2 regions of the Nocardioides sp. dk884 genome follow, and region 2 is predicted to be linked to the other one. Evidence: predicted binding sites of a transcription regulator. Region 2 holds the regulator's gene; the other holds the start of a gene.
The links. The regulator LexA, encoded in region 2, represses DNA repair genes until DNA is damaged. The targets are predictions, from matches to a motif close to TCGAACANNTGTTCGA.
Positions count from the first base shown of each region.

Region 1: a site for LexA is predicted at 3,906-3,921, ahead of GFH29_RS07585 (SAV_6107 family HEPN domain-containing protein). Genes of this name have one in related genera too.

Region 1 is NZ_CP045649.1:1,554,014-1,561,044, forward strand. Features, by position in the region: gene GFH29_RS07555 (polyprenyl synthetase family protein) at 1-98, opposite strand, end outside; gene metF (methylenetetrahydrofolate reductase [NAD(P)H]) at 173-1,063, shown strand; gene GFH29_RS07565 (phytoene desaturase family protein) at 1,085-2,401, opposite strand; gene GFH29_RS07570 (ArsC/Spx/MgsR family protein) at 2,412-2,789, opposite strand; gene GFH29_RS07575 (YbaK/EbsC family protein) at 2,800-3,282, opposite strand; gene GFH29_RS07580 (hypothetical protein) at 3,338-3,850, shown strand; gene GFH29_RS07585 (SAV_6107 family HEPN domain-containing protein) at 3,966-4,427, shown strand; gene GFH29_RS07590 (methyltransferase domain-containing protein) at 4,528-5,259, shown strand; gene GFH29_RS07595 (DUF3040 domain-containing protein) at 5,401-5,841, shown strand; gene GFH29_RS07600 (transglutaminaseTgpA domain-containing protein) at 5,939-7,031, opposite strand, start outside.
Region 2 is NZ_CP045649.1:3,597,575-3,604,605, reverse strand. Features, by position in the region: gene GFH29_RS17185 (ATP-dependent DNA helicase) at 1-452, shown strand, start outside; gene GFH29_RS17180 (MXAN_6640 family putative metalloprotease) at 492-1,982, opposite strand; gene lexA (transcriptional repressor LexA) at 2,245-2,967, opposite strand; gene GFH29_RS17170 (LysM peptidoglycan-binding domain-containing protein) at 3,324-3,671, shown strand; gene GFH29_RS17165 (hypothetical protein) at 3,781-4,110, opposite strand; gene nrdR (transcriptional regulator NrdR) at 4,574-5,047, shown strand; gene GFH29_RS17155 (vitamin B12-dependent ribonucleotide reductase) at 5,225-7,031, shown strand, end outside.

The sequences.
Region 1 (7,031 bases), 2.0 Mb from region 2:
AGGGGCGCCAGCCGCTCGGCCTGCTCGTCGATGAACGCGTCCAGCGTGGCCTGCACGCGGTCGCGGAATCCGGGGCCGTCCCATCCGCTGGCTGTCACGGACAGGAGGCTAGCGGCCGACCCGCCGATGGACGGGCGCGGGGCTCGCCCGGCGCGGAACTTAGACTTCGGGCATGGCAGAGGACCGGATTGCGAGCATCGCCCAGCTCGTGCGCGACGGCGGACGCTCGTTCTCCTTCGAGTTCTTCCCCCCGAAGGACGAGGCCGGCGAGGAGCAGCTGTGGCGCGCGATCAGCGCCCTGGAGCCCTACCGGCCGACGTTCGTCTCCGTGACGTACGGCGCCGGCGGCTCCAGCCGCGACACCACCGTGCGGGTGACGAGTCGCATCGCGCGCGAGACGACGATGACGCCGATGGCGCACCTGACCTGTGTCGGCCACACGCGCGTGGAGCTCGAGGGGATCCTCGACAGCTACGCCGAGGCCGGCATCCACAACGTGATGGCGCTGCGCGGCGACCCCGCCGACGGCCCGCGCGCCCCGTGGCAGGCGACGCCGGGCGGGCTCACCTACGCCACCGAGCTGGTCGAGCTGGCCCGCGCGCGCGGCGACTTCACTGTCGGCGTGGCGGCCTTCCCCGAGGGCCACCCGACCGCCGAGTCGCTCGATCACGACGCCGACGTGCTGGTGGCCAAGGCCCGGGCCGGTGCGGAGTTCGCCGTCACCCAGATGTTCTTCCGTGCCTCGGACTACTTCGCACTGGTCGACCGGGTGCGGGCTCGCGGCATCGACATCCCGGTGCTGCCCGGCATCATGCCGATCCTCAACCTCAACGCGATCCGCCGCCAGGGCGAGCTGATCGGCTGCGACGTGCCGGCCGACATCGTGGCCCGCATCTCCGCCCACGACGGCGACCCGGCCGCGGTGCGCGCCGAGGGCATCGCACTGGCCGCGGAGCTGTGCGAGGAGCTGCTCGCCGGCGGCGCGCCCGGTCTGCACTTCTACACGCTGAACCGCTCCAAGGCGACGCTGGAGATCTTCGCCGCGCTCAACATGAGCGTCTGACCCACCGCGGCGCTGCCGCCCTCAGGCGGGCCCGACGACCTGGGCGACCAGGGCCGCCGAGAGCCCGACGTACGGGATCCCGCTGCCGGGCGTCGCGTGCGCGCCGGCGGCGAGTACGCCGGGGACCGGCGTGTGCGGGCCGAGGCGGCGGCGCACCGTGCGCCGGCCCTGCCACTGCACCCCCAGCGGGGACCCGCCCCAGTGCGCGACCAGGTCGCGGGGGCTGCGATCGACGCGGGTGAGCAGCCCGGGGCGCAGGTCGACGCCCTGGCGGGCCAGGGCGAGCAGGATGTCCTCGGCGAGCCGGCCGCGCCCGTGGACGGTCACCGCGCGGGCGCCGTCCGGGGCGGTGCCCCCCGGCCGGAGGACCAGCATCGGGTCGCCGTGGACGATGAGGTCGTGGGGCCCCTCGGGCAGCCCGGCGGCCGCGGCGGCCTCGGAGTCGATGCCCACGTGGCACACCACCGGCGGGATGGCCGGCGTCGTACGCGCGACGTAGGACGCCAGCGCCGGCAGCCGGCGCGGGTCGATCGCGCACACGACGACGTCGGCGTCGACCTCCCCGGCGCTGGTCGCGACGGCGACCGCGCGTCCGCCGCGCACGACGACGTCGGTGACGGTGACCCCGGTGCGCACGTCCACGCGGCGGGTGGCCAGCCGGGCGGTCAGCGCCTGCGCGAGGGCATCGGCGCCGCCGGCGAAGGACCAGGCGCCGAAGCGCTGCTCGACGTAGGAGTGCACGCCCGCCCAGGACGGGACGTCGCGCGGGTCGTGGCCGTCCGCGACGAACGGGTGCGCGGCCACCAGCCGCAGCCGCGGGTCGCGCAGGGTGCGGGCGAGACGGCGGCGCAGCGACTCGCGGCGATCGAGGATCGCGGCCAGCTCGCGGGGGAGCGCGGCCGGGTCCCAGGGGACCTCCAGGTAGTGGCGGCGCAGCACCTCCCACTCCTCGGCGTACGACGCGACGTGGTCGACCCAGGCCTGCCCGAGGCCGGGGGCGAGCTCGTCCACCGCGCGCAGCTGCCCGGCGCGGGAGGACGGGAGCCGCAGTGTGGTGCCGTCCTCGAAGCGGTGCTCGCGCACCAGGTCGGTCGCGACCAGCTCGAGCTCGCGCTCCAAGGGGCGCCCGCTCTTGCGGAACAGGTCGCGCAGCACGGCCGGGAGCAGCGTGGTCGAGGGACCGGCGTCCCAGGAGAACCCGTCCTCGGAGACCGCGACCAGCGCGCCGCCGAGGCGGTCCCCGCGCTCGAGCAGCGTGACGTCGTGGCCGAGCTTGGCGAGGCGCGCCGAGGTCGCCGCGCCGCCCAGACCGCCTCCGACCACCACGACCCGCGCCATGGCGCGAAGACTAGGACACCGGTGCGGACCCCGGACGCCCCAGGGCGACCGCGCGGGCCAGGGTCTCCCCGTCGCGGGCCACGAGCGTGGTGCCGTCGTCGGCGGTCACGATCGGGCGCTGGATGGCGCGCGGGTTCGCCGCCAGCGCGGCCAGCCACTCGGCGCGGGCCTGGGGCGTGCGCGGCAGGTCGATGCCGGCCTCGCGGGTCTCCCGGGGGCGCGCGACGTCCCAGGGTTCGAGCCCGAGCCGGTCGACCACGGCCCCGAGCTCCTTGGCCGTGGGCGGGTCGTCGAGGTAGCGGCGCACCGTGTGCTCGACCCCCGCCTCCTCCAGCGCGCGCTGCGCGGTGCGGCACTTCGAGCAGGCGGGGTTGATCCAGATCTCCATGCTCACGTGCTCACTCCATCTCCAGCTCGCGGGCGCCGGTCAGCGCGCGCAGCTCGTCGTACGTCGTGGAGAACACCGCGGAGGGGTGGCCCGCGGCGGCCCAGACGACCTCGTGGCGGCGCAGCCACGGGTCGAGCCAGGTCGGGACCGGCGCCGGGTGGCCGAGGGGCGAGACCCCGCCGATGACCTGGCCGGTGTGCTCACGGACCTGCTCGGGGCTGGCACGCCGCAGCCGCTTCACGCCGAGCCGCTCGGCCACCGCCACCGTGTCGACCCGGTGCGCGCCGGAGGTGAGCAGCAGCACGGGGGACCCGTCGGCGTCGAAGAGCAGGCTGTTGGCGATCGCGCCCACCTCGCAGCCGAGTGCCTCCGCGGCGAGTGCGGCGGTGTGGACGGAGTCCGGCAGAATGACCACCTGACCGGCTCCGCCGCGGCGGGTGTGCTCCGCCCGGAACCTCACGACCGAGGGGTGCTCCACGTTCATGGGGCTCATGGGGAAACCCTAGCCAGCGCGCGGACCGGCGCCGGGGACGACCTACGGAGGATGCATGGCTGCACAACAGGACAACACGAGGCCCGAGTCGGTGCGCCGCGCGCTCCAGGTGCTCTGGGCGCTGGTCGCCTTCGGGGCGGTCGCCGTCCTGCTGACCTGGATCTTCGAGGACAGCCTGATCCGATCGTGGGCGGAGGGCCACCGCTCGGTGCACGACGTGCTCGCGGCCGGCGGCGTCGAGGCGGTCAAGGACGGCGAGATCAAGCCGCCGGCGTTCGTGCCGGTGACCGCGGTCATCTACCTGGTGATGGGCGGGATGCTCGCGGTGCTGGCGCCGCTGCTGGCCGCCGGCTTCGAGTGGGCGCGGATCTGCCTGATCGTCACGCTGCTGACCCTCGTGGTCGGGGTCGGCGCGATCTTGATCACCGCGCCGCCGGCGCTGTTCCTGGTGCTCTCGGTGATCGGCCTGCTGCTGACCCTCGCCCTGCTGGTGCTGCTGGTGCACAAGGACACCACCGCCTACCTGCACTCCTGGTCCGAGGAGGACCGCGACACCGTCCAGCGCTGATCGGGGCGCGGGCCCACCGGCGTTGTCGGTGGGCGCGTGTAGCTTGCCGACATGCTCGAACGCGCGTTCGAGGATGTCGGTGGAGCCTCCCTCTCCGCCGACGCATCCAGGGTCGGTGAGCGAGAGGACAACCCCTGTGCCGTACGACGCCCCTCATCCCCATGCACTGCCGGCGACCACCCACGCCTACCTCGCCCGTTCCGCGGAGTCGCTGAGCGAGGCGATGGCGGCCCCGGACGCGCCGACCCGCTACGCCAGCGCCCACGTCGCCGCCCTGCGGGCCGCGGCGGCGCTGCTGGCGGCCCGGGCGCGCCCGGAGCCGGCCCGACGTCGGCCCCAGCGCAACGCCTGGGTGCTGCTCGCCGGGGTCGCGCCCGAGCTCGGCGAGTGGGCCGGGTTCTTCGCCGCCGGCGCCGCCAAGCGCGCGGCCTGCGAAGCCGGCTCGACCCGCGCGGTCACCGAGCGGGAGGCCGACGACCTCCTGCGTGACGCCGACCGGTTCCTCGCGGTCGTGGAGCAGGCGCTCGGACTGATGCCGCACGTGCCGGCCGCGGAGCAGGTCGTGCGCGCTGGTTGAGGCCGGTGGCCAGCGCGGTCGCAGTGGTCGTCAGCGGTGATCCGTGGCCGTCCGCGCGGCTCGCGACGGCGCGAAGGTGGCGACGCCCTAGGGTGGGTGCATGCCTAGCAGTGACCCGTTCGGGGACAAGCCCAGCGAGCGCCGGGCGGCCGCTCGGACCTCCGTGGTGTGGGGGGCCTTGCGTCCCGTTCTGGACGCCGGCCCGTGCGACGTGCTCGACCTCGGCGGTGGCACCGGCGTCTCCGCGGTGCGGGCCGCCGAGCTGGGCCACCGCGTGACGGTGGTGGACCCCAGCCCCGACGCGCTGGCCTCGCTCGACCGCCGCGCCCGCGAGCTCGGCGTGCAGGTCGCCGGCCACCAGGGCGACGTGAGCACGCTCCTGGACGTGCCCGGGCGTGCCGGCGCCGACGTGGTGCTGTGCCACGGGGTGCTCGAGGTCGTCGACGACCCGGCTGCCGCGCTGGCCACGATCCGCGAGGTGCTGCGGCCCGGTGGCACCCTCAGCCTGCTCGTCGCCCAGCGCTACGCCGCCGTGGTCGCCCGCGCGATGGCGGGTCACTTCGGCCAGGCTCTCGCGGCCCTCGACGACACCGCGCCCGCCGGGCGCGCCGGCCGCCGGGTCACCCGCGACGAGCTCGAGGCGCTGCTGGTCGGCGCCGGGTTCGAGGTCGCGCAGGTCCACGGCGTACGCGTGTTCGCCGACCTGGTCCCCGGCTCGCTGGTCGACTCCGAGCCCGGCGCGAGCGCCGCGCTGGTCGAGCTCGAGCACGCCGTCGCGGGACGCGAGGAGTTCCTCCCGCTCGCCACCCAGCTGCACGTCCTGGCCCGCTGAATGCGCGCCGACGGCACCGATGTCAGGGCGCGGCCATGAGATTTGACCGCCACGGGTACCGCGTTGGGAATCACCTGCCTAGACTTGCTGCAGGGGCCATCCATCAGGATCGGCTGGTCAGCACGACAGTGGGAGGATCCGGTGCCACTCTCTGAAGAGGAGCTGCGGCTACTCGAGCAGATGGAGCGTGCCCTCGTCGAGGAGGACCCCAAGTTCGCCTCGACGCTCCGCGGCACCTCGATTCGTCGTTCCGCCCGCCGTCGAGCGATCGCCGCGGGCTGTGTGTTCGTGGTCGGCATCGCCGTCCTGATGACCGGTGCCGTGGCCCAGCAGTGGGCGATCGGCGTCGTCGGCTTCGTGGTGATGCTGGCGTCGGCGACGGTGGGCCTCAACGCCATCCGCGGCCAGCAGGCCGCCGTGGCCGCCGACGCCCGCACCGCGGGACACCCCTCGCGAGGCTTCACGGTCATCGAGGGCGGCAAGCGCGGCCGCACCCGCCGCCCGCGCCGCAACGCCGGCTCCTTCATGGAGCGGGCCGAGGAGCGTTGGCGCCGCCGCCGCGAGGAGAACGGCGGCTTCTGAGCCCAGACCCGGCGCGCAACCATTGGCGCCGAGTCGGCGCGCCACAAGCGCCGACTCGCCCAACCATTGGCGCCGACTCGGCGTGCAGTGGGGGCGCTCAGCCGACGCGGTCGACCAGGTCGGAGCGGGTCCGCTCCGGCTCGCCGTCGCCCAGACGCCGGGGGGTCGGCGTACGGCGGGTGAAGGCGGTGCGCGGCCACCAGGCGGCGCGGCGGCGGGCGCGGCGCGGCGCCCCACCCTCGAGTGCGGCGAGGCAGGTCTCGGCGTCCGCACGGACCTGCGGCACCGGGTTTCCGGGACGCGCGTAGCGGCCGCGCTCCAGGGCCAGGACCAGCCGGTCCAGCGCGGCGGTCGCCTCCGGAGCGACCTGTGCCCCGTGGGCCGGACGCTCCTCGGGGCCCGGACCGGCGGGCGAGCCGAGGTGCTCGAGCAACACGCGACGCAGCTGACGCGGTGAGCGCCCGTCGGGCCACGGGATCCCCAGGTCGCGCGCGGTGTCGCGCAGCTCGGCCCAGACCTCCTCGGGCCCGCCCCGCAGCCGGCGCTCGCGCCGTCCACGTCGTACGCCGCCGGGCAGCAGCAGCGACCCGGTGAGCAGCACGACCGCGAGGATCCCGCTTGCCACGGTGCCCCACGGGAAGGTCTCCTCGGCCGCAGCGGCCACCGGGGCCTCCTCCTCGGCCGGGGCCGGTGCCGGCACGCTCTCCGGTCCCCGGGGCAGGTCGTCGCCGTTGGGCTGGGCGTTCTCGCTCGGCAGCATCGGCTCCTCGCCCGCACCCACCTCGATGCGCGTGTACGGCGGCACGTCGGCGGCGCGGTCCGGGGGAGTCGGCTCGAAGGCCACCCATCCCGAGCCCGGCACGAACAGCTCGGGCCAGGCGTGCAGGTCCCAGGTGCTGTACTCCCAGGTCTGCGCGTCCACCCGGTCCGGGCGCAGGAACCCCACGGCCACCCGCGCCGGGATGTCGAGGCTGCGCGCCATCACCGCCATGGCGGCGGCGAACTGCTCGCAGTACCCGCGACGGTCCTCGACGAGGAACTTCTGCAGGTCGTCGGAGCCGTTGCCGGGCTCGACGTCGGTGGAGTAGGTGAAGTTGCCGTCGCTGCGGAACCAGTCCTGCAGGGCCACCGCCTTCTCGTACGGCGAGCCCGCCCCGGCGGTGACGCTCGTGGCGAGCTCGTCCACGACG
Region 2 (7,031 bases):
TCACCACGCTCGCGCAGGGCGACGCCCAGCTGCCCGAGCTGGCCAAGCAGTTCGTCGCCGACCCGCACACCTGCCTGTTCGGCACGCTGACGCTCTGGCAGGGCCTCGACGTCCCGGGCGAGACCTGCCAGCTGGTGCTGATCGACCGGATCCCGTTCCCGCGACCCGACGACCCGCTGATGTCGGCGCGGCAGAAGGCGGCCGACAAGGCCGGCGGCAACGGCTTCATGCAGGTCGCCGCCACCCACGCCGCGCTGCTGATGGCCCAGGGCGCCGGACGCCTGATCCGCACCACCTCCGACCGCGGTGTGGTCGCGGTCCTCGACCCCCGACTGGCGACCGCCCGCTACGGCGGCTTCCTCAAGGCCAGCCTGCCGTCGATGTGGACGACCACCGATCCCGGGATCGTGCGCCAGGCGCTGGCCCGGCTCGCCGGCAAGCCGACCGCCTGAGGCTCGCCGTCGACCGTCGGTCGCCGGTCGGCGGTCGGCTCAACGCACCGCGCGAGCGACCAGGGAGAAGCGCCGAGCATCGTCGGTCGGTGTGCCCGCGCAGGAGAAGCGGCTGCCACGCCAGCAGGTGAGCCGGGTGCTGGCGTTGACCAGCGTGACGTCGACGTGGCGCACCCCCGCCAACGGGACGGCGATCCGTCCTGCGCCGGTGCGGTCCAGGGCGACGCGGTGCCGGGTGCGGGTGCCGTCGGCGGCGAGCGTGGTCACCACGGCCGCCGGCGCGCTGGCTCGTGGCGGCAGGTCCAGGCGAAGTCGCAGCCGCCATCCGCGCCCGCGCAGCGTGGTGGCCGGGGTGAGCCGGACACTGGCCGAGGCGAGGTGGTCCAGGCGCACCCGGTGCCGGACGGCGGCCCGGCCGACGCCCAGCGCCGCGACCGGCCGGGCCGCGGGGTAGCCCCGCCCCTCGTCGTACGACGCCGCGGGGGCGAGGTTGTCGGCGGCGAAGCCCGCCAGCGCCGCGGGCAGGGTCGTCCCGCGGGCGCGCAGCACGGTGCTGATCGCGGCCAGGGAGTGGTCCTGGACGTGCGGCCCTGTGGAGTCCGCGGCCTCCCAGATGTCGCGGACCACTGTCGCCAGACCCCCCTGCGCGGTCGGCAGCCGCTCGCCGAGCCAACGGAAGAAGATCCAGCTCCCGTAGACCCGCAGCGCGTCGGCGCGGTCCGCCCGGCCGCGGTCGTCCAGGGAACGCCTCGGCTGGCGCAGCGGGCTGCGGTGCAGGTACTGGCGGTTGTCGTCGACGTCGTCGAACAGCTCGTCCTCGACCCAGGCGGCGGTGGCCTCCATGAGCCAGGCGTCCTGGGTGGCGTCGTAGGCGAACTGCACGGCGTGGAAGTACTCGTGGGCCGCTGTCACCTGGAGGTTCTCCAGCGGCGTGTTGCCCGGGAACTGCGTGCCGTCGTAGTCGTCGTCGAGCACGCAGTAGGCCGCACGGGCGTTGGCGCCGATGACCGGGACAGGAGCGTCGCTCGCGCAGTAGCCGTACAGCCCCTGGTCGCCGATGTCGGCAAGGTAGATGTCCGTGCGGGCGTCACCGCCGAGCGGGCCGTCGCCGAGCGGCGCCCGGTATCCCGCCGACCGCAGGCGCGCGTGCACCGAGACGAGGGTGTCCAGCACCAGGTCGACCTGGTCGGGCACCCCGTTGCCGGAGAGGTCGGCGAGGTCGGGGCTGTCCGCGCTCGCCGGGTTCGACGCCCAGTGCACGCAGAGGACCGCGGTGCAGCGCACCCGCGGTGCGGCGCGAGGGCCCCACCCGTGACCGGCGGGATCCGCGCGGCCGTCGGTGGGTCGGGCGAGCAGGCGTCGCGCTGCGGCGCGCTCGCCGGCCGGCAGGGCATCCAGGGTGAGTGCCAGGTCCCGCAGGGCGATCGTGGCGTCGCCAGCGCGCAGGCCGCTGGACTCGGGGGCCAGCGCGCGGCGTGCCCCGGCCAGGGCGGCCCGGGCCCGGCGCAGCGGCACCGCCTCGGTGGGCACGCTCAGCGGGGTCGTCGCCGAGCCGGTCGCGGGGCCAGCCGAGGGGCCAGCCGAGCGAGGCGGGCCGGGATCGGCGTGTGCCGGGGTCGGGGCGAGGGCGGTGAGGACGGCGAGGCAGAGCGCTGGAAGGCCCAGGGCGCGTGCTCGGCAGGGGCCGGGCGAGGACGGGCGCCGCCGGGCGGCGCGAGGGGCTGGCACGAGGTGATCCTGTCACCCCGTGCCGGCCCGGCTCGGACTCGCCACGGACCCGGCGCGAGGGACCTCAGACCCGGCGCAGGACCGCGGTGACCTTGCCCAGGATCGAGGCGTGGGTGCCGTCGATGGGCTCGTAGGCGTCGTTGTGGGGGAGCAGCCAGACCTTGCCGTCCTTGCGCTGGAAGGTCTTCACGGTGGCCTCGCCCTCGATCAGAGCGGCCACCATGTCGCCGTTGTTGGCGGTCTGCTGCTGGCGGATCACCACGTAGTCGCCGTTGCACACCGCCGCGTCGATCATCGAGTCACCGGAGACCTCGAGCAGGAACAGCTGTCCGTCACCGACCAGCTGACGTGGGAGCGGGAAGACGTCCTCGACCCGCTCCTCGGCGAGGATCGGCCCGCCTGCGGCGATACGGCCCACCACCGGCACGTAGGAGGGGGCCGGCACGCTGTCGCCGATGCCGGTCTCGTCAACCGAGGAGCCCTCGCCCGAGGACATGGCCTTGCGGGCGGCCATCACCTCGGGCAGGAACACCTCCAGGGCACGCGGACGGTGCGGGTCGCGCTTGATGAAGCCCTTCTGCTCGAGGACCTTCAGCTGGTGCGCCACGCTCGAGGAGCTGGTCAGGCCGACGGCCTGACCGATCTCGCGCATGCTCGGCGGGTAGCCGCGCTTCTCGATGCAGTCGGTGATGTGGGTGAGCACCCGCACCTGGCGCGGGGTGAGTCCGGTCGCGTCAGCAGGACCGTCGGGGAGCTCAGCGACCCCGTCGCTCTTCTTCTTGGCCATCTGTGCCTTCCCTCGGGTCGTCGTCCGGGTTGTCCGCGCCTCCGGCGGATCGGGCGTCGTCCCGGGTCCGGTGGCGTGAGGGCCACCGTAGCGACATCCACCCCCAGAGTTCAAACATCTGTTCGAAGTGCGTGTCGCGGGCCTGCCTGCGCGGCCGAGACGGGCGATGCGTCGAACATTCGTTCGCCCAGATGCTTGCGTTCCTCGAACACCTGCTCTAGCGTCGTACATGTGTTCGATCGAACGTCTGGTCGAACGTCGATCCGGTCCCGTTTCGGCGGGACTGTCGGTGGCGGGCGTTAGACATCTTCTCGACGCCGCGATCCGAGGCTGACACCACTTCCCCAGGAGCCACGATGAGCACGCTGAACCCCACGACCATGATCATCACCTCTCGTCCGGCGACCGGCCGGTCCGTGCGGCTGACCCGCCGAGGCCGCGTGGTGGTCTTCCTGTTCTGCGTGGCGGTCCTGCTGGGCGTCGGGTTCGCCCTCGCCGGCGGCTCGATGGCGACGGCGGAGAGGGGCTCGGCGGAGCCCACGGAGATCATCACGGTCGGCACCGGTCAGACCCTGTGGGACATCGCCGCCGAGCTCAGCGACGACGGTGACGTGCGCGAGGAGATGCGCCACATCGAGCGGCTCAACGCCCTCGACTCCACGATGCTCGTCGCCGGTCAGCGCCTCGCGGTGCCCACCAGCTGAGGCACGCCAGACATCGCCGGTCGCCTCGACCCCGACCGGCGAGCAGGGGAAGACAGGGGGCGGAGCCTGATGGCTCCGCCCCCTGGTCGTTCCTCGAGGTCGAGGTCGTTCAGCGGGCCGCGCGTCGTCCGCCTGGCACCGTCGTGCGTGTCGCCGGGGTGCTCGCGGCGACGGGGTCCTGCGTCGGGGCGGCTGCGGGATCGGGCGACGAGGAGGGGCCGGAGGTGAGGCAGAGCTCGCGCAGCAGGCGTGCGATGAGCATGAGGGCCACAAACAGGCAGGCCACGGCGCCGGTCGAGGCGAGCGCCAGGAGCCACCAGCCTCCGGAGTCGCCGCCGCGCGCGCTGGCACCGAAGTCGATCGCGGCGTAGACGAGGTATCCCCAGGCGATGACGGCCAGCGTCACGCCTCCGGCCAGGGCGAGCAGGCGTGGCTGCACCGTCGGAGTCTTCTTGGTGCCCCGCCTCGAACCCGCCCGCTTGCCCTTGCTTGCCACGGGGTCATTGTCGCTGATCGCGCGCCCGGGCGCTCGGCGACCCGCACGTCGACCCCGCCCCTTTTGAGCCACGTCCGTGCGGCGTCCGATTCGCGCCTGATCCGTGCCGCTTGCGGTGTCGCGCCGGCGTCCGGCGAAGGCTGGCAGGGCTCTGACCTGCGGTTTCGAAGGCGGTCCGTACCGGGGGCCTCGATCGTGTCGCGCGGGCTTGCAGAGGATCCGCCGCACGCGTACGGTTACCCCTACATCTAGTACTTACAGCGCTGTAGTTATCCACATCTAGTGCACAGCTCAGCGGCGCAAGACTCACAGATGTGAGTGAGTTCTACACAGCAGACCCCCCGTTATCCACACCCTGAGGCACTTCCGCCCCGGGCTGTTGTGGCGCGCCTGAGAGGAGCCCCGGATGCACTGTCCCTACTGCCGGAACACCGACACCCGGGTGATCGACTCCCGGGTCGCGGACGACGGGGGCTCGATCCGGCGACGCCGCACCTGCGGGTCCTGCGCCAAGCGGTTCTCGACCGTCGAGCTCATGCAGCTGATGGTCCTCAAGCGCTCCGGCGCGAGCGAGCCGTTCACCCGGGAGAAGGCGGTGTCCGGGGTGCGCAAGGCCTGCAAGGGCCGGCCCGTGAGCGAGGACCAGCTCGCCTGCCTCGGTCAGGCGGTCGAGGACGCCCTGCGGCTCGCCGGTCAGGCGGAGATCCCGGCCCACGAGGTGGGCCTGGCGATCCTCGGCCCGCTGCGCGAGCTCGACGAGGTGGCCTACCTGCGCTTCGCCAGCGTCTATCGCGCCTTCGAGTCGGCGGACGACTTCGCCGCCGAGATCGCCACGCTCCGCGCCGAGCGGAGTCCCGGCCAGCCCGCCGCATCGGGCTGACCTCTCGAACAGCCCGGTGCGTAGTGGGGAAGCTGCGCACCGGGCCTTCCACCAGCTTCCCCCGCCACTGTCGGTGCTCGGAGAGACCATCGACAGTGAGAGCACCGACCGGAGCACCACCACAGCATGAGCACCACCACCAGCAGCACGAGCCACGACGCATCAGAGGAGACGGGCATGACGGAGACGGTCACCAGCGCAACCAGGGGGCGCAAGGCCGCGAAGAAGGGCCTGAAGGTCGAGCGGGTGTTCAGCACCGCGGGGGTGCACCCCTACGACGAGATCAACTGGGAGCGTCGCGACGTCGTCCAGACCAACTGGCGCACCGGTGAGACCGTCTTCGAGCAGCGCGACGTCGAGTTCCCCGACTTCTGGTCGGTCAACGCCTCGACCATCGTGACCACCAAGTACTTCCGTGGCGCCGTCGGCACCGACTCCCGCGAGAACGGTCTCAAGCAGCTCATCGACCGGGTGGTGCACACCTACACCAAGGCCGGCCTCGAGAACGGCTACTTCGCCAGCGCGGCGGACGCCGAGGTCTTCGAGCACGAGCTCACCTGGCTGCTCGTGCACCAGTACTTCTCCTTCAACAGCCCCGTCTGGTTCAACGTCGGCACCGAGTCGCCCCAGCAGGTCTCCGCCTGCTTCATCCTCTCCGTCGACGACTCCATGGACTCGATCCTGAACTGGTACAAGGAGGAGGGGTTCATCTTCAAGGGCGGCTCCGGTGCCGGCCTCAACATCTCCCGCATCCGCTCCTCCAAGGAGCTGCTGCGCTCCTCCGGTGGCACCGCCTCCGGTCCGGTCTCCTTCATGCGCGGTGCCGACGCCTCCGCCGGCACGATCAAGTCCGGTGGCGCCACCCGTCGCGCCGCCAAGATGGTCGTGCTGGACGTGGACCACCCCGACATCGAGGAGTTCGTCGAGACCAAGGCGCGCGAGGAGGACAAGATCCGCGCGCTGCGCGACGCCGGGTTCGACATGGACCTCGGCGGCAAGGACATCACCTCGGTCCAGTACCAGAACGCCAACAACTCGGTCCGTGTCTCCGATGAGTTCATGCGCGCCGTGGAGGAGGGCACCGACTTCGGTCTGCGCTCGCGCACCACCGGCGAGATCATCGAGCGCGTCGACGCCCGTGAGCTGTTCCGCAAGATCTCCAAGGCCGCCTGGGAGTGCGCCGACCCGGGTCTGCAGTACGACGACACGATCAACGACTGGCACACCAACCCCGAGACCGGGCGGATCACCGCATCCAACCCGTGCTCGGAGTACATGTCGCTCGACAACTCCTCGTGCAACCTCGCCTCGCTGAACCTGCTGAAGTTCCTCAAGGACGACGACACCTTCGACGGCGAGGTCTTCGCGAAGGCCGTGGAGTTCATCATCACCGCGATGGACATCTCCATCTGCTTCGCCGACTTCCCGACCGAGTCGATCGGTGAGACCACCCGCGACTACCGCCAGCTCGGCATCGGCTACGCCAACCTCGGCGCGCTGCTGATGGCGATGGGTCTGGGCTACGACTCCGACGGCGGTCGTGCGATGGCCGCGACCATCACCTCGCTGATGACCGGCACCTCCTACAAGCGCTCCGCCGAGCTCGCCGCGATCGTCGGCCCGTACGCCGGCTACGCCCGCAACGCCGAGGCCCACAAGCGGGTCATGCGCAAGCACCAGGCGGCCAACGACACCGTGCGTCCGCTGCACGTCGCCGACGAGCAGGTCCACACGCTCGCCACCCAGGCCTGGGCCGACGTCATCGCGCTGGGGGAGACCAACGGCTTCCGCAACGCGCAGGCCTCGGTGCTCGCGCCCACCGGCACCATCGGCTTCATGATGGACTGCGACACCACCGGCATCGAGCCGGACTTCTCGCTGGTCAAGTTCAAGAAGCTCGTCGGCGGCGGCTCGATGCAGATCGTCAACCAGACGGTGCCGCGCGCGCTCAAGAAGCTCGGCTACCAGCCCGAGCAGATCGAGG